Regions from separate parts of the Terrabacter carboxydivorans genome, predicted to be linked through region 3. Evidence: riboswitches for the same ligand, from Rfam matches in the RefSeq annotation. Region 3 holds a riboswitch; each other region holds the start of a gene.
What was found. A riboswitch is a leader RNA that binds a small molecule or an ion and turns the genes downstream of it on or off. The one in region 3 is predicted to bind cobalamin.
Positions count from the first base shown of each region.

Region 1 (10,049 bases), on a different contig from region 3:
AGCGAGACGACGGTCGGCTTCCTCGTGTGGGGCGACCCGGCGTTCTACGACTCGACCATCCGTGTCGTCGACGCGCTCGTGCAGCGTTGGGCCGCAGAGGGACTCGAGGTCGACCACGACGTCATCGCGGGCATCAGCGCACCCCAGCTTCTCGCTGCCCGCCACCGCATCCCCCTCAACCGCATCGGCGCGCCGATCCACATCACGACCGGGCGACGGCTCGTGGACGAGTACGACCCCGCCCTCGGCGACGTCGTCGTCATGCTCGACGGGCACCTGGCGTGCGCAGAGCTCGCGCAGGCCCACCCCGACGTCGAGCTCTACTGGGGCGCCTACCTCGGCACGCCCGACGAGCTGCTCGTGCACGGGCCGCTGGCCCAGGTGGTCGACGAGGTGCGCCGGGTGCGCGACGAGGCCCGCGAGCGCCACGGGTGGGTCATGGACACCTACCTGCTGCGGCCACCGGCCGGCGCGCCCGCGGTCGCCGGCCCGAGCGGCTTCCCCGAGACCGCGCCGCTGACCGACGGTATCGTCACCGTGCGACCGGTCACCGCAGGCGACTGGCAGGTGCTGCGCGACGAGCACAACAACGAGGAGTCGCTGCGCTGGGACTTCTTCGGGCAGCCCCACACCGACGAGCGGGCCGGGCAGCTGGCGGCTCAGGCGCGGCGCGAGTGGCGGCTGGGGCGAGCCGCACGGTTCGTCATGGTCGACGCGGTCACCGGCGAAGGCGCCGGCGTCATCAACGTCATGCGGATGGGACCGCCCGGGCTCGGGCTCGTCGGCTACGGCGTGCTGCCCGACTTCCGGGGACGCGGCTTCACCACGCGGGCCCTGCGGCTGGTGGCCCGGTGGGCGTTCGAGGAGGCCGGCATCGAGCGGCTCGAGCTCGGGCACAAGGCGGAGAACCTCGCCTCGGGCAGGGCAGCCGCCAAGGCCGGCTTCAGTCCCGAAGGTCGGCTGCGCCAGCGCCTGCCCAACCCGGACGGCACCCGCTCCGACGAGATCTACTACGCCCTGACGCGCGACCAGCTCTCGCCGGAGGACGGCGCCTGAGCGCCACGGCGGGCTAGGGTGCCGCCATGGGCGACAGGGGCCTGAACAGGACGACCGACGCAGGGGAGCCGATGTCCGTCGCGCCCGTCGTGCCCGACGACCGCCCGCGGCGGGTGGAGCAGCCGCGCCTGAGGCGCCCCGCGTTGTGGTCCCTGGGGCTCGGCGCGGCGTCCCTCGTCGCGCTGTCGGTCTACGCCTTCCTGCCGCCGGAGAAGCTCCAGCTCTCGTCCGGCTCGGCAGAGTCCGGCTGGACGGTCAACCTCGCCGCGGCCCTCTTCGTCGCCGCCGGCTGCGTGGCCTGCGTGTGGCTCGTCCGGCTGCAGTGGCTGCTCGGCCGGGCGGGGCGTGTGCCGTCGGTCTCGTCGGACCTCGGGCTCTGGATCATGTGGGGCATCCCGCTGCTCAGCTGGGTCCTGCCGGTAATGCGGATCTCACGCTGGGACAAGGCCATCCACGGGCATCGGTCCTGGACACCCATCGCCTGGGCCGTCCTGTGGGTGCCGTTCTCCGCACAGCTCCGTGGGTCCCGGCCGCCCGGCGTCACCCCCGACCCGACGGACGCCTGGGGCTTCGTCGCGCTCAACGTGGCCACCTTCGCCCTGTGGGCGGCGACGGTCCTGCGGCTGACGCGTGGCGCCGAGGTCGTGGCGCACCAGACCGGGGCCGACGCGTAGACCCTCCCGCTACACCCGCGCGAGGAAGTCGAGGACGCGCTGCCGCACCAGGGCGGCAGCCTCATTGTCGTGGGCCGGCGCGCTGGCGTCGGCGAACAGGTGCCCGCAACCGGGGTAGAGGAAGAGCTCACCCTGCTCGGCCGCGTCGACGACGGCCCGTGCCGCGTCGACGTCCCCCTCGTCCATGAAGAACTCGTCCGCCTCACCCCCGTGGACCTGCACGGGAACGCCGGCCGGCCACCCGGCCGCGAACTCCCCCAGCGGGATCGCCGAGTCGAGCAGCACGGCGCCGCGCGCACCCGCTCGAGTCTGCGCCAGCTGCTGGGCAGGCATGACGCCCAGGGAGAACCCGGCATACACCAGGTCGTCGGGCAGGCCCTCGGCAGCGGCGACGCCCTGCTCGAGGAGGGCACCGAAACCGAGGGAGCGGGCGTTGGCCATGCCCTCGTCGAGGGTCGCGAAGCTCTTGCCCGAGTAGAGGTCCGGCGCGTGGACGGTGTGGCCCGCCGCGCGCAGGGCGTCGGCGAAGGAGAGGAACCCGTCGGTCTGGCCCAGCGCGTGGTGGAAGAGGAGGACGGCGGCCATGCTTGCTCCTGTGCTCGAGGTTTCCCGTGGCTTTGATCCAACAATCTAGACTGATCCAACAATGTCGATCAATAGCCAGCAGCTCCCGGACTACGACCTCCCCGACGCGGTCGAGCTGACGACGCCTGCCCAGCTGCGCGCCATCGCCGACCCGCTGCGCTCCTCGCTGCTCGACCTCGTGCTCGAGCGCGCGGCCACGGTGGCCGAGCTCGCCGCAGCCGTCGGCCGGCCCAGGAGCACCGTGGCCCACCACGTCGGTGTGCTCGTCGACGCCGGCATGCTCCGCGTCGTGCGGACGCGCCGGGTCCGAGCCATCGACGAGCGCTACTACGGCCGCACCGGCCGGACCATCACGATCGGTGTCGCGCGGCGCCCGGGCGACGAGATGACCCCGGTGTGCGTCAACTCCCTCTCCGTCGCGGCCGCAGAGTCCGTGCCCGCCCACGAGGACGACACCCTCTACTCGACGCTGCGCCACGTCCGCATCCCCCGCGAGAGCGCCTCGGAGTTCTGGCGCCGGGTCGAGGGTCTGGTCCGGGAGTTCACGGCGCTCCCCCGCTCGGGCGAGACCGTCTACGGCCTCGCCGTCGGCCTCTACCCCACCGACCAGCCCGTCCTCCCGGAGCCGCCGGAGCCGACGGAGCCGGAGGACGACCCGGCCTGATCGGGCAGGTGATCGCGCGGCCGCTGCTGCTGGGCGACACCGGGCGCGCGACCTCACGCCTGATCTCGACGGGGAACGGCGTGGAACGACGCAAAACGACGAGAACAGCCCGCTCGGCGGCATACCCTCGTGCCCTGTCACGGAACGAGGAGTCGGGCATGGATGACGTACCTTCGGCGCCCGCGGGCTGGTACCCGGCGGGCGAGGGCGAGCGCTACTGGGACGGCAGCGCCTGGACCCCGCACGTGCGGCCGGCCATGGCCCCGCCCGTCGCGGCGCGGGACACGCACGGGCTCCCCCACCAGGCCACCGGTGCCGGGCCGCCCCCGGCCGCCGGCCCGGCACCGGTGAACGCCGCCCCCATCTACTTCACCCAGGTCGCCCCCAAGAACCCCGCGCTGTCCGCGCTCGCGTCGTTCTTCGTGCCCGGCCTCGGCAGCATGATCAACGGCGACGTCGCCAAGGGCATCGGGATCCTCGTCGGCTACTTCATCAGCTGGGTGCTCGTCATCGTGCTCGTCGGGCTCGTCGGGGTCCTCGGCTTCTGGGTATGGGGCATGGTCGACGCCGCCGAGGGCGCGAGGCGCTGGAACGCGCGGCACGGCATCCTCAGCTAGTTCCGGTCGATCCGCCGCGGGCGCGACAGCAGCGGAGGACACTGGGAAGATGGCGCGACGAAACCTCAAGTGCCTCATCCTCGGCCACCGCTACACGCGGATGAAGCTGCGCGGCCGGACGATCCTGACCTGCAAGCGGTGCGGCGACGTCGACGTCGTCGAGCACGACATGCGTGGCCTGCAGTTCTGATCGGGGAGACGGCTCAGTCCTCGAGGTCGCCCTCGACGTCGAGGTAGACCTGCTGGAGCTCGGCGAGCAGCGCCGGGTCGGGCTCGGCCCACAGCCCGCGGTCGACGGCCTCGTGCAGCCGCTCGATCATGCCGTGCAGCGCCCACGGGTTGGCGTGCTGGACGAAGTCGCGGTTCTCCTTGTCGAGCACGTACGTCTGGGCGAGCTGCTCGTACATCCAGTCGGTGACCACGCCTGCCGTGGCGTCGAACCCGAAGAGGTAGTCGACGGTGGCCGCGAGCTCGAAGGCGCCCTTGTAGCCGTGCCGCCGCATCGCCGCGATCCACCGGGGGTTGACCACGCGGGCGCGGAAGACGCGGGCGGTCTCCTCGGTCAGCGTGCGGGTGCGGACCGCGTCGGGCGTCGTCGAGTCACCGACGTACGCCTTGGGCTCGCGACCCGTCAGCGCGCGGACCGTCGCGACCATGCCGCCGTGGTACTGGAAGTAGTCGTCACTGTCGGCGATGTCGTGCTCGCGGGTGTCGATGTTCTTGGCGGCGACGTCCATGCGCGCGTAGGTGCGCTCCATGTCGGCCCGAGCAGGTATGCCGTCCAGCTCGCGCCCGTAGGCGAAGCCGCCCCACGTGGCGTAGACCTCCGCGAGGTCGGCGTCGGTGCGCCAGTTGCCCGACTCTACGAGCGGCAGGATGCCGGCGCCGTAGGAGCCGGGCTTGCTGCCGAAGATGCGGGTCGTCGCACGGCGGGCGTCGCCGTGCTCGGCGAGGTCGTCGGCGACGTGGGCCCGGACGTAGTTCTCGTCGGGGCCCTCGTCGAGGTCGGCGACGAGACGGACGGCGTCGTCGAGCATCGCGATGACGTGCGGGAAGGCGTCGCGGAAGAAGCCGGAGATGCGGACCGTGACGTCGATGCGGGGGTGGCCCAGCTCGGCGAGCGGCACCACGTCGAGGCCGACGACACGTCGGGACATCTCGTCCCAGCGGGGCCGGACGCCGATGAGCGAGAGCACCTCGGCGATGTCGTCGCCGGAGGTGCGCATCGCGGAGGTGCCCCACACCGACAGGCCGACCGACCGCGGCCACTCGCCGGTGTCGGCGCGGTGCCGGGCGAGCAGGTCGTCGGCCAGGCGCTGTCCGGTCTCCCAGGCGAGCCGGCTCGGGATGGCCTTGGGGTCGACGGAGTAGAAGTTGCGTCCCGTCGGCAGCACGTTGACGAGACCGCGCAGGGGCGAGCCGGAGGGCCCGGCCGGCACGTAGCCCCCGTCAAGCGCGTGGAGCACGGCGTCGATCTCGCCCGTCGTGGCCCGCAGCCGCGGCACGACCTCGCGGCACGCGAAGGCGAGCGAACGGCATACGCCCTCGGTGTCGACCTGCGGGTCGGCACCCAGCTGCTCGCGGACGATCCGGGGCACGGCGGCCTCGTCCCAGTCGGCCTCCGCGAGGCCGGCGACGAGCGCGGCCGCCTGCGCCTCGGTGTCGTCGACGGACGAGCGCCCCGACTGCCCCTCGGTGAGCCCGAGGGCGGTCCGGAGCCCTGGCACCGCGCCGACGGCCCCGGCGAAGACCTGGTTGGCCCGCAGGATGGCGAGCACGAGGTTGGCCAGGCCCTCCCCCGTGGGGGCCTCGCCGAGGACGTGCAGCCCGTCGCGGATCTGGACGTCCTTGACCTCGCAGAGCCAGCCGTCGACGTGCATGACGAACTCGTCGAAGGCCTCGTCGTCGGGACGCTCGTCGAGCCCGAGGTCGTGGTGCATCTGCGCGGACTGGATGAGCGTCCAGATCTCGGCGCGCAGGGCCGGCGCCTTGGCCGGGTCCATGACCGAGACGTTGCCGTACTCGTCGAGCAGCTGCTCGAGCCGGGCGATGTCGCCGTAGGACTCGGCGCGCGCCATCGGCGGCACGAGGTGGTCGACGATCGTCGCGTGGGCGCGCCGCTTGGCCTGGCTGCCCTCGCCGGGGTCGTTGACGAGGAAGGGGTAGACGAGAGGGATCGCGCCGATCGTCGCATCCGGTCCACAGGCGGCGGAGAGCGCGAGGTTCTTTCCGGGCAGCCACTCCAGGTTGCCGTGCTTGCCCATGTGCACGATCGCGTGGGCGCCGAAATCCCTGGCGAGCCAGTCGTAGACGGCGAGGTAGTGGTGCGTGGGCGGCAGGTCGGGGTCGTGGTAGATCGCGATCGGGTTCTCGCCGAAGCCGCGCGGTGGCTGCACGATGACGACGACGTTGCCGGCGCGCAGGCTCGCGGCGACGAGCTCGCCGTCGGCGTCGGTGTGGCGGTCGACGAAGACCTCGCCGGGCACGTCGCCCCAGTGCTTCGTCACGGCGTCGCGGAGGTTCGTGGGGAGCGTGTCGAAGTGCTCGCGGTAGCGCTCGGCGGGGATGCGCACCGGCTGGCCGGTCAGCTGCTCCTGGGTCAGCCAGTCCTCGTCCTGGCCGCCGGCCTCGATGAGCGCGTGGATGAGCGCGTTGCCGGCGGTCGTGTCGGGCGTCTCGCCGTCGACGGGCTCGAGCGGCCCGGTGCCGGGGATCTCGCCGGGCTCGCCGAGGTCGTAGCCGGCGTCGCGCATCGCGCGGAGCAGCCGGATGATCGAGACCGGGGTGTCGAGGCCGACGGCGTTCCCGATGCGGGAGTGCTTCGAGGGGTACGCCGACAGGACGATCGCGATGCGGCGCTCGGCGGGCGGGGTGTGCCGCAGGCGGGCGTGGTTCACCGCCAGGGTCGCCAGACGGGCACACCGCTCAGGGTCCGGGACGTAGTGCGGCAACCCGTCGGCGTCGGTCTCCTTGAAGGAGAACGCGTTCGCGATGATCCGGCCGTCGAACTCGGGCACGGCGACCTGCGTGGCGACGTCGAGCGGGCTCATGCCGTCGTCGCTGGCCTCCCACTGGTCGCGGCTCCACGTCAGGCACAGGCCCTGGATGATCGGCACGTCGAGCGCGGCGAGGGCCTGGACGTCCCAGGCCTCGTCGTCCTCGCCGGCGCTCGCCGTGCCGGGCTTGGTGCCGCCGGCCGCGAGCACGGTCGTGACGAGGACGTCGTATGCCGTGAGGTGCTCGAGCAGGTCGGCCGGCGCGTCGCGGAGCGACGAGACGTGCACCGGCACCCCGATGCCTCCGGCCGCGTCGACGGCGTCGGCGAGGGCATGGACGTAGTCGGTGTTCTCGGCCGCGAACTGGGCCCGGTAGAAGAGGATCCCGACGCGCGGGCGGGGAGCATCGCCCGCAGCGCCGGAAGTCGTGAGGGCCCCCGCCGGCTCGGGGCGGTCGAGCACGCCCCACACCGGCAGGGCGGCGGGGGGCTCGAAGCCTTCCCCGGTCATGAGGAGCGTGTCGCCGAGGAAGGCGTGCAGCTCGCGGAGGTTCGCGGCACCGCCCTCGGCGAGGTAGCGGTGGGCCTCGGCGACGACGCCGGGCGCGACCGTCGAGAGCTCCATGAGGGCGGCGTTCGGGGTCTGCTCGCCGCCGAGCACGACGAGGGGCTTGCCCGTCGCCCGGACGTGGCGGAAGCCATCGCAGAGGTCCTGGGGCCCTCCGAGGATGCGTGCCACGACGACGTCGGCGGCCCCGATGGCCTCGGCCATCGAGGTGTGGCCCGGACGCGAGGGGTTGGCGACCAGGTAGTCGGCGCCGCTGCCGCGGGCGCACAGCAGGTCGGTGTCAGACGTCGAGAGCAGCGCGATGCGCGTCACAGGAACTCCTCGGCGGGGTATCCGCGCCCCGCGGTCGATAGGAAACGAAGCGCTGCCGGCAGTTCCTGACTCGCCGCCTCCCTCACGGGTGGCGGCTCACAGTGGCGGGACCGTCCCGGATTCTCACCGGGTTCCTGGATCGACGACGCTGGGGCCACCATAGCCCGAGACGGGCGTCTTGACGCCCATGGGTCCGGGCCTAGCATGTGCCGCGTGACCGCCCCGTCGAGCCGTGAGCGTCGGGCAGGCGACGCCTGTCCCGGCCTCCAGCGACCCTTCGCGGCCGCCGACGGCTCGATCGTGCGTCTCCGTCCGGCCGGTCAGCCGGTGGCGGTCGAGGCCCTCATCACACTGAGGGAAGTCATTGCCGCCCAGCCAGATCCGGCGATCCAGCTGACGTCTCGCGGCGCACTGCAGCTGCGCGGACTGCCCGACCCGCTGACACCCCGGGTCCACGACGCGATCCGGGCCACGGGCCTCGTCCCGTCGCCGACCCACGAGCTCGTGCGCAACGTCGTCGCCTCGCCGCTCTCGGGCCTCGACGGTGCCGGACGGTGCGACGTGCGGCCCGTCGTGGCCGACCTCGACCAGGCCGTCTGCGCGGATCCGCGGCTGTCGCGCCTGGGTGGGCGCTTCCTCTTCGTCGTCGACGACGGGCGCGGCGACGTCGTCGACCTGAGCTCCGACCTGGCCTTCGTCGCCACGGGGCCCGACCGCGGCGTGGTCCTCGCCGGCAGCCACGACGACGGCTGGGAGGTGTCGCTCGACGGGGCGGTGGACCTGATCGTCCGGCTCGCCGTCGAGTTCGTCGAGCGAGCCGCCGACGACGAGTCGGTCTGGCACGTCGACGATCTCGACGATCCCCTCACGCTCGGGGGCCCTGCCTACACCGCCCGACCCGACCGGATCGGAGGGATGTCCCGGGCCGGCGCTCTCCCGCACCCCCTGGGGGCAGTCGGGCAGCACGCCGTCGTCGCCGTGCCGCTCGGGCTCCTCCGGCCCCACCACGTCGCGGCGCTGGCCCGCACCACCGATGCCGTACGCGTGACGCCGTGGCGCTCGCTCGTCGTCGAGGACGGCGCGGCCGCCCTCCCCGAGCTCGAGGCGGCGGGGTTCGCGACACACAGCGGGTCGCCGTGGCACCGGCTGCACGCCTGCACCGGTCTCCCCGGATGCTCGCGCTCCGCCGTCGACACCCGGGCCCTGGCCCGCGACCTCGCCCCCGTGCTGCCCGCCGGCCGCCTGCCCGTGCACGTCAGCGGGTGCGAGCGCCGGTGCGGAACGCCGTCCACGGCATACCTCGACGTCCTGGCGCCGCGGTCCACGGAGGAAGCCTTGTCCACCATCGCCGAGCAGGAGTCCTCATGGACGTGACCACCGACGTGCGGCCGGCGCCGCCCACGCGCCGCTACGACTACGAGACGGACGGGGCAGAGATCTACCGCCGGTCGTTCGCGACGATCCGCGCTGAGGCACGCCTCGACCACCTGCCGGAGGACGCGCGGGTCGTTGCGGTCCGCATGGTGCACGCGAGCGGCGACGTCGCGCTGACCGAGCACATCGCCGTCCATCCGCGCCTCGTCCGGGCGGCCCGTTCCGCCCTGCGGTCCGGCGCGCCGGTCCTCACGGACGCCCACATGATCGCCTCGGGCATCACCCGCGCCCGGTTGCCGCACGACAACGACGTCATCTGCACGCTCCGCGACGAGCGGGTGCCCGCGCTCGCAAGGGCCTGGGGCACAACACGATCCGCGGCGGCCGTCTCGCTGTGGGGCGATCGGGTCGAGGGCGCGGTCGTCGCGATCGGCAACGCCCCGACGGCCCTCTTCCACCTGCTCGAGACGATCGCCGACGGGGGTCCCCGACCGGCGGCGATCGTCGGCATCCCGGTGGGCTTCATCGGCTCGGCCGAGTCCAAGGTGGCGCTCGCCGAGAACCCGTTCGACATCCCATGGCTCGTCGTGCACGGTCGGCGCGGCGGGTCGGCCCTGGCCGCCTCTGCCGTCAACGCGCTGGCTCGCGAGGAGGAGCTGTGACCGGCTGGCTCCGCGGGGTCGGGGTGGGTCCCGGCGACCCCGAGCTCGTGACGGTGAAGGCGGCACGGCTCATCGCCGCGGCCGACGTCGTCGCGTTCCACAGCGGCCCGCGGGGCGACTCGATCGCCCGGCGCATCGCCTCGTCGTACTTCCCCGACGGCGTCGTCGAGGAGCTGCTCGTCTATCCCGTGACGACCGGCGTAACCGCCCACCCCCTGGGCTACCACGGGCTGATGGCCGACTTCTACGACGAGTCGGCGGATCGGCTTGCGGCGCATCTGGACTCGGGTCGCAACGTCGTCGTCCTCGCCGAGGGTGACCCGCTCTTCTACGGCACCTACATGTACCTCCACGACCGCCTGGCGGACCGCTACGACGCCGCCGTCGTGCCGGGGGTGACGTCGGTCAGCGGGTCGGCCGCCGCGGTCGCGACCGGGCTCTGCCGCCACGAGGACGTCCTGACGATCCTGCCGGGGACGCTGCCGGTGCCGGAGCTGGCCCGCCGACTGGCCGACACGGAGGCCGCCGTCGTCATGAAGCTC
Region 1 is NZ_BAAARE010000010.1:32,741-42,789, reverse strand. Features, by position in the region: gene cobF (precorrin-6A synthase (deacetylating)) at 1-1,056, shown strand, start outside; gene ABD297_RS12180 (hypothetical protein) at 1,128-1,730, shown strand; gene ABD297_RS12175 (dienelactone hydrolase family protein) at 1,740-2,315, opposite strand; gene ABD297_RS12170 (helix-turn-helix domain-containing protein) at 2,377-2,979, shown strand; gene ABD297_RS12165 (DUF2510 domain-containing protein) at 3,138-3,596, shown strand; gene ABD297_RS12160 (hypothetical protein) at 3,646-3,786, shown strand; gene cobN (cobaltochelatase subunit CobN) at 3,800-7,471, opposite strand; cobalamin riboswitch at 7,512-7,645, opposite strand; gene ABD297_RS12150 (precorrin-3B synthase) at 7,676-8,845, shown strand; gene ABD297_RS12145 (precorrin-8X methylmutase) at 8,836-9,507, shown strand; gene ABD297_RS12140 (precorrin-2 C(20)-methyltransferase) at 9,504-10,049, shown strand, end outside.
Region 1: linked by a shared signal. The riboswitch ahead of cobN (cobaltochelatase subunit CobN) and the one ahead of ABD297_RS15670 (SCO2322 family protein) in region 3 are both predicted to bind cobalamin.

Region 2 (7,861 bases), on a different contig from region 3:
CTGGTGCACGAGCAGGCTCTGGCGCGACGCGACGACCGCCTCGAGCCGCGCGAGGGGCCGGGTGACCGCGGCGAGACCGGGGGTGAGCACCTCGTGCGGACGACCGTCGACGACGGCCCCGGCTGCGGTCAGGTCCTCGAGCGGGCCTCGATGGTCCGCGGTGCCCGTGCGTGTCCCCGAGCCCAGCTCGACGAGGGCCTCGAAGGTGGCCGGGTCGAGGCGGACCCGGCCCACGCCGGCGTCGAACTGCACGGTCACGCGGACCGCCTCCCGGTCGCGGTGGGGTCGACGACGAGGCTCGAGAAGACGTGCCCGAGCAGCTGACCCTGCGCAGCCCAGGCGAGCGTGCTCGTCGTCGCGGTCAGGGTCACGCCCGTGCCGTCGACGAGCGCGGCTCTCTGCTCGACCGTGACCGAACGGTTGTCGTCGGTGGCATACGTCGCCAGGCGTCGCAGGCCGGGCTGGCCACCGACGACGAGGCGCTCGGCGTCGAGGGGGACGTAGTCGGCGAGGTGCGCGGCGAGGTAGGACTCGGTGCCCACCTGCCAGTCGCGCAGCGACATCGCGACCTCGGTCACGGTGAGCACGAGGTTGGCCCGGAAGAGGCCCTCCTGCTCCGGCTCGACGACGACGAGCTCGACCCCGTCGTGCGGGTGGTGGACGGTCTCCCACGCGTCGGGGACGAGGAGCGACACGGCTCCGCCGGCGACGACCTCACGGCGTGGCTCGCCGGGCAGCGGCAGGCTCATCGGGCGTTCCGTCGGTCGGGTCGGCGGTCGGGGCGGCGGCGGTCGCCGATGATGCGGACCTGCAGGCGCGGGGCCCGAGCCTCCTGCGACCAGCGAGGCACGTACCAGCGGGGAGCGGGGAGGAAGAGGCCGCCCCAGAGGCTGACGACGAGCCCCACGAGCAGCAGCGGGACGAACGCGAGGGCTCCCTTGTTGGCGCCGTCGTCGTAGCCGCGCAGGCCGGCCGTGGCGGCCAGCACGAGCGCGAGCCCGGGCAGCCAGAAGAGGATCGCGGACTCCTGGAGGCGGTCGCCGACCCACCAGCGGGCCCCGTGCGTGCGGCCCAGGCGGGACCAGACGACGAAACCCAGCATGGCGACGGCGACGACGACGAGGAGGGCGGACACGGCCACGACTCTACCCACGCAGGCCGGTGACGGCCTGTCCGGAACGACGGGGGCAAGGGCGGTCGGGACGACGGCGGTAGGGGCTGGCGGGCATCAGTCGAACAACCCTCCGATGAAGCTGCCGGCGGCCTTGAAGCCGTCGCCGATCTTGTCGCCTGCCCACTCGGCGGCGTCGCCGACCGGTCCGACCACCTGGTCGCTGACCCAGCCGCCGACCACACCTCCGAGGCCTCCGCCGACGAAGCCACCGATGGCTCCGCCGATGACCGCGCCGACCGGGCCACCGACGGCGGCCCCGATGAGGGCGCCGCCCTGGGCCCCGGCCCATGCCCCGGCCCACGACCCGGCGGCCGTGACGGCGCCGGCGGTGGCCGAGCGCGTGACCCGCTCGGTCGTGCCCATGGTCGGGTCGGCGGAGTCCCTGTTCCACTGGCCGAACGCCGAGGTGGCGAACGAGGTCACGGTGCCGGCGCGGCCCGCCCACTTCGAGGCGGTGCCCCACCTGGCGACGGTGGCGGCGCGGTAGGGGTTGGCCTGCCAGTTGCGGGCCTGGTTCATCGACCAGGCGGAGGCCCAGCGTCCCGTGGGCCGGGGGAGGTAGCCGTAGCGGCCGTTGGCCATGTAGCCGCGGGGCTGCCACCGCCCGAAGTGGTTGCGCTGCATGTACGAGGCGAGGGCGCTCGTGCCGAACATCGCGTTCGCGGTGATGAGGCCGGGCCACGCGAGGAAGGAGGCCGAGCCGTCAGGAGCGAGGTTGGACTGCGTGAGGAGCTTGTCCCAGAAGGAGTCCCCGCCCTTGTCTCCCGGGCCGCTCGTCGGCATGGCAGCGGTCAGGAAGGCGGCCGAGTTGATGGATCCGCCGTCACCGCTCACCCCGCGCTGGGCCTGGGCGTTGCGGGAGAGCCGGTCGCCGAGACGTCCCAGCTCGGTGCCGAACCGGTCGATCTGGGCCTCCATGGCCGGCCACTGGGAGATCAGGGACTGCAGGTTCTCGCCGCCCCAGTTGCCCTTGAGAGAGCCGAGGACGCCGCTGACGGCCTGCCGCGACGAGGCGGCCTCGCGGGCGTAGACGGCGAGCAGCTCGGCGGATCGATCCAGTGCGTCCGGGTCGGCGCCCTTGCGATAGATGGCCATCGCTCCCCCTGTCGTGTGTCGGCGCGCCCGAGCCTACGGTCGGCTGCGGGCCTGCGCGATGGGGAGCGCTCCCCATCGCCTCAGGCGGGGGCGTCGGGCCCAGAGGGGGCGGCGTCGGCCGGCAGCGCCCGGACGAGGGCCTGCCAGACGGCCCCGGTCGTGGTCCCGGTCAGGACGGGACCGGCGGGGTCGTCGTCGAGGCGGAGCACCCCGGCGGGCGTGTCGAGCCAGATGAGCTGCTCGGTCGCCGTGCTGCCGCCACGGCTCTCCGCGACGTCGACGGCGCTCAGGCGCCACGAGCCGGTCCTGAGGCACTCGGCGACCTGCGGCCAGGCCGCGGCCGCGTCCGCGAGTGCCGCCTCCGATGCGGGACAGCACTCGCCGGCCGGGATCAGGAGCGCCTCCAGCGTGTCGGGGTCGACGTGCCCACCGCGGCCCTCGAGGCGGGGGCGAGGCTGCAGCATCGTGAGGTGCGCGATCGCGGCCGGCAGAAAGGCGACGTCGACCTCGACGAGTTCGGCCCCCTCGTCACCCTGGTCGACGACGAGGGCGCTGGTGCGGTCGACCCAGCCGTGGTGCAGCCGTGTCGAGGCCTGGGTGCCGACCGCGATCTCGAGCCGGGCGTACGGGTCGGCGACGGCAGCGAGGCCGGCGTGCAGCCCCAGGTGGAGCCGGCCGTCGACGAGAACACCTGCGCCGGCGAGTGATTCGTGCTGCTCGGCATCGAGTGCCGTCTCGTCGCCGAGATGGAGGTCGACGAGGCCGAGGACGGCCGACACGTCGGCGCGGAGCCGGCCCGTGGATGCGTCGAAGTGCGGTGCACGCCGTGCGCGCGCAGCCGTGGTCCACCAGTTCTTGTGCATGCTGCCTGGCCCCGTCCCCCCGGGAGATCCGTAGCGGGCCTGCCCCTTGCCTGGCCCGCTGCCCATCATGGGGCACGAAGGACCGGTTGGGACCTGAATGTCCACACCCCGTCCCGGAGGTCGGGCGGGAGAGTGGGTGTGTCCTCCTCCGGCTAGGGTCGCCGTCGTGGTCTCGAAGGCGCAGGTGGACAGCAGCGACGGGGCGGAGAGGGCGACTCGCGGACCCGCCGCCGACTCCGAGGACGCGGTCGTCGACGTGGTGGGCGTGGGCGCGGCCGGCCTGGGCTCGCTGGGGCCCGACGGCCTCCAGCTCGTCGACCGGGCGGCCGTGGTCGTCGGCGGCGAGCGCCACCTCTCGATGCTCACGAGTCGCCCCGGTCGCCGCCTCGTGCCCTGGCCGTCGCCCCTGCTGCCGCAGCTGCGTGCGCTCTTCGACGAGGTCGGTCCGGGCCGAGTCGTCGTGCTGGCGAGCGGCGACCCGCTCGTCTCGGGCGTCGGCGCCACCCTGATCCGTGAGCTGGGCCCCGACCAGGTGCGCATCCACCCGGCCGTCTCCTCCGTCTCGCTCGCCCGGGCCAGGATGGGCTGGTCGGCGGAGGAGTCCGACGTGGTCACCCTGGTCGGCCGCGACGTCGACCGGCTGCGCCGCGACCTCGCACCCCGGGCACGGATCGTCGTGCTGACCTCGGGTGAGGACGCCCCCGCCCGGGTTGCTGCCCTGCTCGTCGAGGAGGGGTATGCCGACAGCCGGCTCACCGTGCTCGGTGACCTCGGCGCGCCGAGCGAGTCGCGGACCGACGCGGTCGCAGGTTCGTGGGGCGCGCACCCGGTGCCCCGCCTGCACCTCGTCTGCATCGAGTGCCAGGAGCGTCCCAGCCGTAGCGCGAGGTCCCTCGTGCCGGGACTGCGCGACACGGCATACGACAACGACGGGCAGCTGACCAAGCGGGTGGTGCGCGCGGCCGCCCTGGCGCACCTGGCTCCCCAGCCGGGTGACGTGGTGTGGGACCTCGGCGCCGGGGCGGGGTCGGTCGGGATCGAGGTCGCCCGCCAGCACCCGCGCAACGAGGTGCACTCGGTGGAGCGTGACCCCGTGCGAGTCGACCGGATCCGTCGGAACGCCAAGGCACTCGGCGTGCCCGGGTTGCGTGTCGTCGAGGCTTCCTCCCTCGAGGCGGTCTCCTCTCTGCCGCGGCCCGATGCGGTCTTCGTCGGGGGCGGCGCCAGCGCGGCGCTGCTCGACGCCTGCTGGGAGGCGCTCGCGCCGGGCGGGCGGCTCGTCGTGCACGGTGTCACCGTCGAGACGGAGCTCCTGCTGCACGAGGTCCGGGCCCGTCTGGGTGGGTCGATGAGCCGCATCGCCGTCGAGGACCTCGACACGATCGGCTCCCTCCACGGCTGGAAGCCTGCGCGGTCGATCGTGCAGTGGTCGGTGGAGAAGCTTGTGCAACAGACAGATTCGGAGACCCTGCTGTGACCGTCCACTTCATCGGCGCCGGACCTGGTGCTGCCGACCTGCTCACCCTCCGTGCCGTGCGGCTGGTGGGGGCCTCGCCGGTGTGCCTCTATGCCGGCACCTACATCGGCGCCGAGGTGCTCGCGCACTGCCCCGACGGCGCCGAGCTCGTCGACACCCAGAGCCTCGACCTCGACGCCATCACGGAGCACTGCGTCCGGGCCCACGACGCGGGACACGACGTCGCCAGGCTGTGCTCGGGAGACCCCTCGCTCTACTCCGCGATCGCCGAGCAGACACGTCGGCTCGACCGCGCCGGGGTGCCGTGGGACGTCACGCCGGGCGTGCCGGCCTACGCCGCTGCGGCGGCCATCGTCGGGCGCGAGCTGACGGTGCCCGAGGTGGCGCAGTCGGTCGTGCTGACGCGCGCCCACCGCGACTCGACGCAGATGCCCGAGACCGAGTCGCTCGCCCACTTCGCGAGGTCCCGGGCGACACTCGTGCTGCACCTCGCGATCCGCCGCACCCGTGAGCTCATGGCGTCGCTCGTGGCCGACTACGGCGACGACTGCCCGGTCGTCGTCGTCGCCAACGCGGAGCAGCCCGACCAGCTCGTGCTGCGTGGGACGTTGGCCGACATCGCCGACCAGGTCGAGGCCGCCGGGCTGCGTCAGGCGGCGGTCATCCTGGTGGGGCGTGCGCTGGCCGCCCGCGACACCGACGACTTCGTCGAGTCGCACCTCTACGGCACGCGCATCAGGGGTCAGGAGCCAAACACCCCGCGTCCGTGAGGGTTTCGGACTGTCCGGTGGGTCCCCATGGCATCCCGGCGCCGCCTGTGTCAGGATGCCAGTGCCGCAGTGCACGGGAAGTCGGTGTGATTCCGACGTGGTCCTCGCCACTGTGACCAGGGAGCAAGTCCCCATCGTTCGCCACTGGTGACCTCAGGTCGCCGGGAAGGCTGGGGAGGCGTGACGATCTGGAAGCCAGGAGACCGGCTGCGGCGATGATCTGTCCACGAGGCATGGAAAGAAAGGGTCAATTCGCCATGACCACAGCTGCATCCGTTCACGCCGCCACCTCCGTCCGCGTCCCCGCCTGGGCGTGGGCCCTGCTCGCGTTCGCGGTCTTCGCGCTCTACTTCGTCTCGCAGGAGAACGGTGCGCTGCTCAGCGCGCCCGCCGCGCAGATGCTCCACGAGCTGACGCACGACGCGCGTCACGCTCTCGGCGTCCCCTGCCACTGAGGTGGGCCTGAGCTTCGGCTCCGTGCTGCGGCGCGGGGTCCTTGCCGGCGTGCTCGCAGGCCTCGCGGCTGCCCTGGTGATCTGGCTCGTCGTCGAGCCCGTCATCAGGCGGGCGCTCGTCATCGAGGACCGGCGTTCGATGCACGGGGGCCAGTCCGCGCCGTCCGGCCTGCTCGCCCACGGCGGCGACGAGCCGCTCGTGTCGCGCGCGGCACAGGTCGTCGGCGGGGCCGTGACCTCGGTGGTCGTCGGGGTCGCCGTCGGCGTCATCTTCGCCGTCGTCTTCGCCAAGGTCCGCGACCGGTTGCCCGGACGCGGAGACTTCGGGCGGTCCCTGGCGCTGGCCTCCATCGGCTTCGCAGCCGTGAGTCTCCTGCCAGCACTGAAGATCCCGGCCAACCCGCCCGCAGTGGGTGACCCGTCGACCGTCGGGCGACGCACGATGCTGTATGCCGTCGTGCTCCTCCTCGGGGTCGCCGCTGCCGTCACCGTGCCCCAGCTCGACCGCCACCTCGGCCGACGCGGCATGAGGTCGTCCACCCGGTGGGCACTCGACATCGCGGTCGTCGTCGTGCTCATCGGGCTCGTCGCCGCTCTCGTGCCGGGCACGCCGGACCAGGTGCCGGCCGACGTGCCGGCCGACCTCGTCTGGGACTTCCGGCTCGCGTCTCTGGCCCAGCTCGCGGCGCTGTGGCTCACGCTGGGCGTCACGTTCGGGCTGCTGCTCGAGCGGGACGGCCGACGCTCCCCATTGGGCGAGCGTGCCGGCGCCGGCGCACGCGTCCCGGCGTGACGGCATACGACAGCAGCGCTCGCGATCTCGGCACGTGCATCGTCCGCGTCTGTCGCGACTGCTGCTGCGGCACGGAGGCCAAGCACCCGGGCGTCGACCACGACGGGCTGCTCGCCCGCCTCGAGGTCGGCACCCGGGGCCGCGCGAGGGTGCTGCGCAGCGGCTGCCTGCTCGCGTGCGACCACTCGAACGTCGTGGTCGTGACACCCTCGCCGGCGGGCCGGAAGGCGGGTGGGCGCCCCGTGTGGCTGCAGTCCGTGCTCGACGCCGCGACGGTCGACGCGATCAGCGCCTGGGTCGCCTGCGGTGGGCCCGGCATCGCCTCGATGCCTGAGTCGGTCCACGAAAAGGCTTTCGCGCCAACGCAGCTGGCCGCCACGTGGACGGCGGTCTGACCGCTCAGGGTTCAGTGCGGACGTCCAGCCCGACCGCAACCGTGTCGCCGTCCTGGACGTCCTCGGCACGCCGGACGGCGACCTTGAGCGGCACGACGTAGCCACCGTCCTTGGGCCACAGGGAGGTCGTCCACTCGGTCCTCCCGACGCGGGCGGTGACCGGGATCATGCCCCAGCCGTAGCTGACGTGGGCCACGTCGTGCAGCGCCTGGGACTCGTCCTCGGGCACCGTGACGAAGTAGTAGGGCGCTGGACCACGCCACTGCCAGACCTCACCGCTGAACTCGAGCTGCATGGGCTCAGGATGTCAGGTGTCGCGCACCCGATGAGGTCAGTGCGAGCCCGGCCGCCCGAAGGCGCTGACCGAGCCCGTCGCCACGCAGCGTCGCGCGTCGTTCGGTGAGGTCATGCATCTGTCGTCCCTGTCAGGTCCTGCGGTCGGGCACCCGGTCGAGGGCCGCGAGGTAGCGCCTCGTCATCATGTCCTGAACCGCTGCGTCGACGGGAGGCAGCAGGCCGGCGTGCCGACGTCACACGACGAAGCGCGGGGTCCAGACCTGTCCCGTCGGGGTCACCCGGGTCCCTGAGGCGCAGACCATGACCAGGCACTTCATGTCGATCGTGGCCGGGTCGAGGTCCTCGAGGGTGGTCACCGTCAGGGACTCCTCTGCGCGGCCGACGTCACGCCCGACGACCACGACCGTGCCGGGGTCGCGCTCCTCGAGGAAGACCTCGCGGGCGCGGGCGACCTGCTCGGTGCGCGATCGCGATGCCGGGTTGTAGAGCGCGACGACGAGATCGGCCCGGGCTGCGGCACGCAGGCGCTTCTCGATGACGTC
Region 2 is NZ_BAAARE010000010.1:24,205-32,065, forward strand. Features, by position in the region: gene ABD297_RS12085 (hypothetical protein) at 1-258, opposite strand, end outside; gene ABD297_RS12090 (hypothetical protein) at 255-749, opposite strand; gene ABD297_RS12095 (hypothetical protein) at 746-1,135, opposite strand; gene ABD297_RS12100 (hypothetical protein) at 1,229-2,269, opposite strand; gene ABD297_RS12105 (hypothetical protein) at 2,350-3,132, opposite strand; gene cbiE (precorrin-6y C5,15-methyltransferase (decarboxylating) subunit CbiE) at 3,299-4,609, shown strand; gene cobM (precorrin-4 C(11)-methyltransferase) at 4,606-5,379, shown strand; cobalamin riboswitch at 5,430-5,605, shown strand; gene ABD297_RS12120 (CbtB domain-containing protein) at 5,637-5,834, shown strand; gene ABD297_RS12125 (CbtA family protein) at 5,857-6,627, shown strand; gene ABD297_RS12130 (hypothetical protein) at 6,624-7,022, shown strand; gene ABD297_RS12135 (DUF1905 domain-containing protein) at 7,027-7,317, opposite strand; gene ABD297_RS12140 (precorrin-2 C(20)-methyltransferase) at 7,553-7,861, opposite strand, start outside.
Region 2: linked by a shared signal. The riboswitch ahead of ABD297_RS12120 (CbtB domain-containing protein) and the one ahead of ABD297_RS15670 (SCO2322 family protein) in region 3 are both predicted to bind cobalamin.

Region 3 (10,049 bases):
GATCACGGCGACGACTCCGGCGGGAGCCCACCCCGAGGAGGCCGCGGCGCCGAGTCCGGCCCACACCAGGGCTGCGGGTGCTGTCGTCAGGGGAGCGAGGAGCATGGCCCGACCGAGCACCGCCCGGTCGGCCTGCACCGGCGGGGAGACCGGCAGCGCCGTGAACGTGCCCACCGCGAGCCGCCACGCGTCACGCATCGAGGGTCCTCGACCTCGGCTCCCAGGGCACGACCGGGGCGTCGCTGAGGTCCACGACGCGTCCGGCGACGACGAGGTGCACCCGCGCGGCGACGCGCGAGACGAGGGCGTTGAGACGACCGAGCTCGTCCTGGAAGAGCCGGCCCGAGGGCGTCGTGGCCACGAGCGACCAGCCCACCTCGTTGGTCACGATCACCACGGGAACCGTTGCGACGCAGAGAGACTCGACGAACCGGTCCACCTCGGACCTGACTGCGGCCGACGCGACGTCCAGGTCGTCCCACCCGGCGGCGTCGACGACGGCGGTGAGCCACGTGCCGAGGCAGTCGACGAGGAGCGGGCCGGTGGCACGCTCGACGGCGCCCGCCACGTCGGTGGTCTCGAGCGTCTCCCACGTCGAGCTTCGGCGCCCGATGTGGGCCCTGACACGACGGCTCCACTCGGGGTCGCCGGGGTCGGCCGGTCGGCCGGTCGCGACGTAGGTGACGTCCGCGTGGTCGCCGAGCAGGTCCTCGGCGTGACGGCTCTTGCCGCTGCGGATCGGACCGGTGACGAGCGTGGTCGTGCGGGCCCTGCGGGTGGCGGGGGCCGTCGAACATGTCGCAGACGTGCCGCTCACCGTGGCCGCTCGGCGTCGTGGAGGGTCGTCCCACCGGTCGCCTCCACCGGGGCGGGGTCGAACACGACCGGCACCCCGAACGCCGCCCGCCGGGCGCCGCGACGGAACACCCGCAGCAGCGCGGGACCGGCGACGAGCACCAGGACGGCGTTGAGCACACCACGAGGCAGGTCCCAGCCGAGCGAGGTGGCGAGGTAGAAGAGGCCGTAGTGCGCGAGGTTCTCGGAGAGCGGTGCGCCCGGGACGAAGCCCATGCCGCTCGGGGCGTTGGTGCCGAGGAACGGCCAGAACCAGAGGTTCATGAACAGTCCGAACGCCAGGCCCGTCACGAGGGCGTATGCCGCGAGCGCCCAGCGCTCGATTCGTCCTCCCGGTCGGGCCGGGAGCAGCCCGGCACCGAGGCCGATGCCGCCGGCGCAGATCATCTGGAAGGGCAGCCACGGTCCGACCCCGCCGGTCAGGAGGGCCCCGGTCGTGACGGCCAGTGCCCCGGAGACGAAGCCGACGCCCGGGCCGAGCACCCGACCAGCCACGATGACGACGAAGAACATCGGCTCGAGGCCCGCGGTACCGGCACTGAGCAGGCGCAGTCCTCCTCCGGCTGCCGCAGCCACCCCGAGGACCGCGATCGTCTTGGCGTCGAGCCGTCCGGCCGTCACCTCGGCGAGGCAGACGACGGCGAGCAGCCCGAGGAGCAGAGCGAAGAGCCAGGGTGCGTCGTTGCCGTGGTCACGGGCGACGTCGGCGGTCACGAACAACGGCCACGTGAAGGCGACGAGCCCGACCACGCCCACGACGGCGACGGCGACGACGGCCGGCCACCGCAGCGGGATGACGCGGCGGCCGGTCATGCGATCCTCGCCAGCGCCCCGGCGACCTCGGCGACGGTGAGCCAGGTCTGGGGGAGGAGCACCTTGGTCACCTGGGGTGCGAAGGCGGGCGACGAGGCGAGGACCTCGCGGGCGGGGCCGTCCGTCACGATCTCGCCGTCGGCCAGGATGACCACGCGGTCGGCGACCTCGGCGGCCAGCTCGACGTCGTGGGTGGCCAGCAGCACCGTCGTGCCCTGCGCGGCCAGGGCGGTGAGCAGCTCGCCCAGCCGCTTCTTCGCGCCGTAGTCCAGGCCGCGGGTCGGCTCGTCGAGGAGCAGCACCTCGGGCGACCCGGCGAGGATGACCGCGAGGGCGAGCTCCAGGCGCTGCCCCTCGGAGAGGTCTCTCGGGTGCACGGTCGGGTCGATGCCGTCGGAGATGCGTTCGAGGATGCCGCGGGCCGTGCCCGGCGCCGCCCCGAAGTCCCCGTCGGCGGCCGCGCACTCGGAGGCGACGGAGTCGGCGTAGAGGAGCAGCTCGGGCTGCTGCGGCACGAGCCCGACCGTGCGCACCCGCTCGCGGGCGGACCGCGCGTGCGGGTCGACCCCGGCCGTGCCGACGCGGACTCGGCCGCCGGAGAGCCGGAGCTGGGCCGCGACCGCGCCGAGGAGCGTGGACTTGCCGGCCCCGTTGCGTCCCATCAGGGTCGTCACGGAGCCGCGGGCCACCGAGAGGTCGACGCCGTCGAGCACGATGCGCCCGCCGCGCGAGACCTTCACTCCGGCGAGCTCGACCGCCGTGCCCGGCCCGATGACGCGCCGGTCCGCGACGGGACGGGCTGGGCTGCCGCCCAGGGTCTCGCGCAGGGCCGAGGCCTTGCGCCGGGCGTCGCGGATCGACAGGGGAGTCGGAGACCATCCGACCAGCCGTGAGAGCCCGACGACGGGTGGGTAGATGCGCGAGCGCAGCATCGCCTCGGCGGGGTCGAGCAGCTCGGAGACCCGCCCCTCGTCCACGAGGACGACACGATCCGCATGGTGGACGACCCGCTCGAGCCGGTGCTCGGCCAGGACGACCGTCACGCCGAGGTCGTGCACGATGCGGTGGAGAGAGGCCAAGACCTCTTCTGCTGCAACGGGATCCAGTGCGGAGGTCGGCTCGTCGAGCACGAGCACCCGCGGTCCGGCGGCGAAGAGGGCAGCGATCGCGACGCGCTGCTGCTGACCGCCGGACAGGGTGCGCAGTGACCTCGCGCGCAGCGGGGTCAGACCGAAGAGGTCGAGCGTCTCCTCCACCCGGCGACGGATCGTGGTCGGGTCCAGGCCCATCGTCTCCATGCCGTAGGCGACCTCGTCCTCCACGACGTCGGTGACGAAGGTCGACGACGGGTTCTGCTCGACGAGCCCCACCACGGTCGCGAGGTCGCGAGGTCGGTGCTCGGCGGTGTCGAGGCCGTCGACGGCCACGCGACCCGTCAGGGTGCCACCGCTGAAGTGGGGCACGAGTCCGTTGATGGTGCGCAGGAGCGTCGACTTGCCGCTCCCGGTGGGCCCGACGACGAGGACCAGCTCGCCCTCGGGGATCTCGAGCGTCACGTCGTGGAGGCTGGGAGCTGGAGCGTCGGCATACTGCACCGACACGTGCTCGAACGTGATCACGGGGCGACCTCCCGGGGGCGGGGCGTGAACCAGGCGGGTGTCGCGGCGACGAGCACGGCCAGGACCGCGAGCAGCGGCACGGCCGGAAGCTCGGCGCGCTGGCTCGGCACGACGCCGTCCCAGCCTCCGGCGGAGGCGACGACGAGGACCGCGGCGGGGACGGCGCCCGCGACCACGGTCGCGGTCTCGGTCCACGTCCACCGGTCGCGACGGTGCCCGGAGCGGGGGTCGCGGGAGGCGCCCACGACGAGGCTGGAGCCGGCGAGCAGGGCCCCCAGCACGAGGACCGGCAGCCCGAGCACGCCACCGGCCGAGGAGTCGAGCAGGCCGTAGAGGCCGGCGAGGACGCCGACGAGGCCCGCGAGCGCCAGCGCGGTGGCGGTCCGACGGGTCGTCGTCGTCGAGCGGACCGCACGGCCGTAGCCGCGGGACTCCATCGAGGCGGCGAGCCCCAGGGACCGCTCGAAAGCCGTCTCGAGCACCGGCACGGTCAGGCGCGCCATCTCGCGCAGGCCCCGCCCGTCGCGGCCCCGGAGGGTCCGGGCGGCCCGCACGTCGCGGGCGTCGGTGAGCAGCTGGGGCGCGAAGGTCAGGCCGACGACGACCGCCGTGCCGACGTCGTAGAGCGTGGCCGGCAGGTAGCGCAGGAGCCGCCGCGGGCTGGCCAGCGCGTTGGCGGCGCCGAGGCAGGCGAGGACGGCCGCGAGCCGCAGCGCGTCGTAGGCGGCATAGAGCAGCGACTCGAGGGTCACCGCACCGCCCAGGCGCACGGCGGCCGCCCAGTCCGGCAGTGGGACCCGGGGCAGCGTCACGACGACCGTCTCACCGACGATGCCGTTGCCGAGGAGGGCGGTCATGACCACCCGGAAGGCGACGACGACAGCGCCGATGACGAGGAAGGTCGGCAGCGGGTTGGGCGTGGCGGGGTCGTGCCGCTCCGCGACGACGAGGACGCAGACGCCGATGACGAGCAGCAGCAGGACCGGGTTCGTCGTGCGCGACGCGGCCGCGGCAAGCCCCAAACCCCACAGCCACCAGGCTGCGGGGTGCTGGAGCCGGGCCTTGAGCCGGAGCCGTGCCACGCGCGTCGGTTCGGCTCAGGCGTCCCGGCGGGCGCGCGAACGCGAGCGCACGAGCAGGTAGGCGAGCAGGGCCAGCAGGACGAGGGCTGCGATCACGTAGGCCGCCACCGACCCGCCCGATGTGCCGGAGGCCGGCGCCGCGGCGACGTCGGTGGCCGTGGCGGCCGGGGTCGCAGTGGCGGAGGGGCTGGCCGTCGGCGCGGAGATCGACACCGGCTGGTCGGCGGCCTTGGCCTCCGGGCTGACCTCCTTGACGGCGCCTCCGCAGTCGCTCGTCGGGTAGCCCGCGACGCCGCAGACGAGGCCCTTCTCGGTGCGCACGTCCCCGGCGACCGCCAGCACGGCGGCGCTGGTGGCGTCCGTGGCCACGACGGCGCACAGCGCCTTGGGCGCACGCGGCGTGCCGCCGTCGGCGGCGTCGGCAGGACGACCGAAGTCGACGACGAGGCCGACGCGCTTCTTGCCCGACTCGGCGGGCGTGGTGCCGCACACCTGGTCGAACGTCAGGACGGCGCGCGGGTAGCGCGTCGAGGCTTCGTCGGCGACGGCGAAGCGCCAGCCGTCGACGCTGCCGTCCTTGGGCACGGTCTGGTCCGGGCCCTTCTGGGCGAACGTCCAGGAGGTGCCCGAGAGCTGGTAGAAGCCCCAGTAGCGGTAGGCGGCGGCCTGGGCGGGCGCCACCGTCAGGGCGGACAGGAGCGCCGCGACGACGGCGGCGAGGACGACCCGGAGCGGGGCGCGACGGACAAGGGACACGGTTTCCTCCTCGCGGTCGGACACCATGTCGGGTCTGCTGGCTGAGGCCGGCCCGGCGGGGTGACTCCGGTCCGCATTCCACGACAGACTGACAAAAGGAGCCGGTGGGACGCGGGTTTTCCGACTGGTCACCCCGGGCCGGCGCGCGGCGGGGAGTGGCTTCACGGTTGCGGGTCAGCGCCGGAGTCGCACCGGCTTGCCCCATCGTCCTTCGGTTAGGCGAACCGTCGCACGACGGCCTGCCACCCGTCAAACGAGCCGCCAACTAGGGTGGCCGCATGAGTGCTGACTGGACCTGGCTGTTCCTCGACGCCCACGGAGAGCCGATGGAGGGAGAGGCCCTGACGACGACGGGCTTCCCGACCCAGAGCGACGCCGAGAGCTACCTCGGCGAGTCGTGGCGCGAGCTGCTCGACGCCGGTGTCGAGGCCGTCACGCTGCGCGAGCACGACGCCGTCGTCTACGGCCCGATGAGCCTCCGGGCGGCGGAGTGACTGAGGCGCCGAGCGACGGGGGCGTCCACCCCTCGTCTGCCACGTCGTCGACGAGCTCGGCCGCCAGCCTGTCGCCCGGTCTCGAGCGTGACCTGCTCGGCCGGGTCGTGACCGCGCAGCGCTCGTGGCAGGCACCCGGCGTCAGCGTCGGTGTCGTGCGGGACGGGCAGCTCGTCTGGTCGGCGCACGTCGGCTCGGCCCGCCTCGGGCCTGCCCCTGCGCCCGCGACCGACGACACCCAGTTCATGATCGGCTCGGTGACGAAGACGTTCACGGCGCTGGCCGTGATGTCGCTGCGTGACGAGGGCCGGCTGTCGCTCGACGACACGCTGGAGACCTACCTCCCGGGCACAAGGCATGCGCGGGTTCCGTTGCGCCAGTTGCTCGCCCACGCCTCGGGTCTGCAGCGTGAGCCTGTCGGCCACATCTGGGAGAGTCTCGAGGCACCCGAGCGCGAGGCGTTCATCGCCGGGGTCGAGGAGGCCGAGCAGGTCCTGCCGAGCCACCACGCCTTCCACTACTCCAACCTCGCCTACGGACTCCTCGGCGCGGTCGTCGAGCGCGTCACCGGGCAGGACTGGGAGCACGTCGTGCGCGAGCGCATCCTCGACCCCCTGGGCATGACGCGCACCGGCCTCACTCCCGCCGCCGACCGCGCTGTCGGCTACCAGGTCGACCCCTACGCGGGCACGGCCGGCGAGGAGCCCCTCTTCACCCTGAACGCGACCGCCCCGCTGGGCGGCCTGTGGTCGACTGTCGCCGACATCGGGCGCTACGCGGCCTACGTCGCCCGCCCCGACGACCGGGTCGTGCAGCCCGACACGGTCGAGGAGATGTGCCGGCCGATCATCATGACCGACGTCGACGGCTGGAGCGGCGCCTACGGCCTCGGCTTCGGCATGGGGCGCCGCGGTGACCGGGTCTACGTCGGCCACGGCGGTGCGATGCCCGGCTTCCTCACCGGCCTGCGGGTCCGGCGCAAGGACGGCGTGGGCGCCATCGTCTTCGCCAACGCGACGTCCGGTGCCCTCACGCTCGCCCTGGCGACCGACCTCGTCGAGGCCGTCGTCGACGCCGAGCCGACGCTCGACGCGCCCTGGGTGCCCGAGGCCGACCAGCCAGCCCTTGCCCAGCTGCTCGGCCTGTGGTGGTCCGAGGGGTCGCCGATCACCTTCTTCGTCCGCGACGGTGAGCTGTGGTCGCGTCTCGCGGAGGACGATCAGCTCTCGGAGACGCGGTATGCCGCGGAGGGAGCCGACCGCTACCGCGCGGTCGCCGGGCGGGAGCGCGGCGAGGTCCTCGAGGTCGTGCGTGCCGGCGACGGGTCGGTCGAGAAGCTCTACTTCGCCACGTATGCCGTCACCCGGGCGCCGCTCGCGTTCGCCGACCTGCAGGCCTGACGTCGGACCGGCCTGCCGGTTGCCGCCTCGGCGGCATCTCGGCCGGTCGTTCCCCGGTCAGCCCGGTGGTCTCCCGGTCAGGCCGGGTGCTCGCCGCGGGCGACCTGCGGCTTGGGCATGCGGGTGCGGCGCATCTGGAAGGCCCGCATGATGGCGTACCACGCGTCGCCCTTCTCTGCGCCGCCGAACTTGTCGTCGACCTTGCGGCGCGTCCGGCGCCACATGAGCAGGGCGTCGCCGATGGCGACGAGGATCAGGCCGTAGACGAGCACGAAGACGAGCAGCAGGGCCCAGTTGGTGCGCACGAAGCTGAGCAGCAGCACGATGAGCATGATCGGCAGCATGAACTCGCCGATGTTCCAGCGGGCGTCGACGGTGTCGCGGATGAAGCGACGGCGAGGGCCCTTGTCCCGCGCCGGGAGGTACTTCTCCTCGCCGGTCATCATCCCGGCACGCTGCTTGGCCATCGCCTCACGGCGGGCCGCCTTGTCCTGCGCGCCGGCCGCCTTGCGGTCGGTGACGATGAGGGGACGCTTGTTGAGGGCCTCCTGCTCGCGGCGCTTCGGCGTGGGCCGGTTCTTGGCGCCGGGGCGCGCGGGGTCGGTCGAGACCGGGGTCGCGAGCTCGTCGTTGAGGGTCTTCTTGCGTCCGAACACGGGGACACTCTAAGCCGAAGGGTGTCCCACGCCCGCATCGTGACCGGAGGGCCGGCCACGGACGTCCCTCAGGAAGGGGCGTCGGGGTGGGTGCGGAGCGGGACGAACCGGTAGTGCCCGTGGTGGGTGGTGACGAGCGAGCCGGTCTCGCGCACGACGAGAGTCATGGTGCCGTTGACCGGGAGGACGAGCCGCCCGGGGTCACGGGGCTCGTCACCGAGCTGGTCAGCCAGCTGCGCGAGCCCCTCGGGCAGGGCGCCCGCGTCCGCGGAGACGAGGATGCGGTCCCACGGAGCGTGCTCGGGGTCGCCCAGGACCCCGGGCACCGCCGTGCGGATGGTCGCCCACGGCATACCTTCTCCGGCGAGGTTGGCGGCGCCCCAGCGCGCGAGGTCCGGCTCGAGCTCGACACCGAGCACCTCGCCCGTCGGGCCCGTGAGGTGGGCGAGCAGGGCGGTGGTCCAGCCCGACCCGGAGCCCACGTCGAGCACCCGGTGCCCGGGGTGGACGTCGAGCAGGCGCAGCATGTCGGCCACGCTGCGCGGCTGGGAGCTCGTCTGCCCGTGCCCGATGAGGATGGGGACGTCCTGGGCCGCCCGGGACCGGGCGCCGCGGGGGAGGAAGTGTGCGCGCGGCACGTCGGCGAACGCCTGAGCCACCCGGTCGGGTCCGTCCATGCCCCGAGCCAAGCACGACCGGGCCGCGAGCGTCAGGTCCGTCGTGCGATGACGTGCACGAGGGTGCCCAGCGCGCGGTAGGGGTCGGTCGAGCCCAGCCGCTCCTCGACCTCGAGAAGCATGGCGAGGTCGTCGCCCTCGGGTGCCGGCTCGTCCACGGCGACGTCGTCGCTGGCGACCCTGATGCCGTACCAGGCGACGACCGCGAGGCCGGCCGCCTCGCAGTCGGCCGTGAGCGAGGCGAGCGTGTCGGCCCGTGCATCGACGCCGATCTCGTTGCGGTAGCGGGCATCCCGGCCCTCGACCGTGGCGCGTCGCTGCTCGTCGAGCATCGCGAGGGCCCCGGCCCAGTCGTGTCGGACGGCCGGGCGCCAGGCCATCGCGCCGCCGTTGCGCGCGACGATCGACACGACGCCCCCGGGCGCCGCGCGTCGGGCGAGGGCGGCCACGGCCTCGCTGCTCGTCGGGAGGTACATGAGCACGCCGTGGCACATGACGACGTCGTATGCCGTCGGCTGCGTCACGCTGGCCAGCCCGGCGAGGTCGGTCGCCACGAGGGTGACGTGCTCGCGCTGCTGCTGGGTGAGCCCGGCGGCGGCCTCCTCGAAGGCGGCGCGCATGCGTCCGTCGGGCTCGACCGCTGTCACGGAGTGGCCGCGCCGGGCCAGGCGCAGGGCCTGCGTGCCCTGGCCCGCCCCGACGTCGAGGACGCGGAGCGGCCCCCGGGGCAGGTGCGCCGCTAGCTGCCGGGTGACCATCTCCTGTCGCACGACGTTGCGCAGGTTGCCGAGGCGCTCGAGCCAGGGCTCCTGGCCTGCCACGAAGGTGTTGTCTGCCATCGGCCCGAACCTACCCAAGGGGGACGACAGCCCCGGCGGCAGGGATGTCCCGTGCCGGCGTCGGTAGGGTCGCCCTCGTGACTGACACCGCCCTCACCCCCGACCAGATCCAGCAGATCCGCGACCGCGTGGCCGAGCTCATGCCGCAGGTGCGGGCCGACCTCGAGGAGCTCGTGCGCATCCCGAGCGTCTCGGCGACCTCGTTCGACCAGGCCCAGGTGGCCAGGAGCGCCGAGGCCGTGGCCGAGCTGCTGCGCCGCGAGGGGCTCGAGGTCGACATCGTCGTCGAGGGCGGCCGCCCGGCCGTCATCGGCCACCTGGACGGGCCCGAGGGCGCCCCGACGGTGACGCTCTACGCCCACCACGACGTGCAGCCCCCCGGCGACGACGCCGACTGGGACACCCCGCCCTTCGAGCCCACCGAGCGTGACGGCCGTCTCTACGGGCGCGGCGCAGCCGACGACAAGGCCGGTGTCATGGCGCACGTCGCCGCCCTGCGCACACACGCCGGCAACCTCCCGGTCGGCGTCACGGTCTTCGTCGAGGGTGAGGAGGAGTTCGGCTCGGCCTCGCTGCCGACGATCCTCGAGAAGCACGGCCACCGCCTCGCGGCCGACGCCATCGTCATCGCCGACTCCGGCAACTGGGCGATCGGCGAGCCTGCCCTCACGACGACCCTGCGCGGCGGGGTCCGCGCGGTCGTCCGCGTCGAGACGCTCGACCACTCGGTGCACTCGGGCATGTTCGGCGGCGCCGCCCCGGACGCCGTCACCGCGATGATCCGCCTGCTCGCGTCGCTGCACGACGACGAGGGCAACGTCGCCGTCCAGGGCCTCGACGAGGGCACGGCCGCCGACC
Region 3 is NZ_BAAARE010000014.1:1,022-11,070, forward strand. Features, by position in the region: gene ABD297_RS15645 (adenosylcobinamide-GDP ribazoletransferase) at 1-198, opposite strand, end outside; gene ABD297_RS15650 (bifunctional adenosylcobinamide kinase/adenosylcobinamide-phosphate guanylyltransferase) at 191-817, opposite strand; gene ABD297_RS15655 (ECF transporter S component) at 814-1,668, opposite strand; gene ABD297_RS15660 (ABC transporter ATP-binding protein) at 1,665-3,287, opposite strand; gene ABD297_RS15665 (energy-coupling factor transporter transmembrane component T) at 3,284-4,369, opposite strand; gene ABD297_RS15670 (SCO2322 family protein) at 4,385-5,125, opposite strand; cobalamin riboswitch at 5,219-5,380, opposite strand; gene ABD297_RS15675 (hypothetical protein) at 5,404-5,619, shown strand; gene ABD297_RS15680 (serine hydrolase domain-containing protein) at 5,616-7,019, shown strand; gene ABD297_RS15685 (DUF3043 domain-containing protein) at 7,097-7,675, opposite strand; gene ABD297_RS15690 (protein-L-isoaspartate O-methyltransferase family protein) at 7,744-8,352, opposite strand; gene ABD297_RS15695 (methyltransferase) at 8,385-9,191, opposite strand; gene ABD297_RS15700 (dipeptidase) at 9,269-10,049, shown strand, end outside.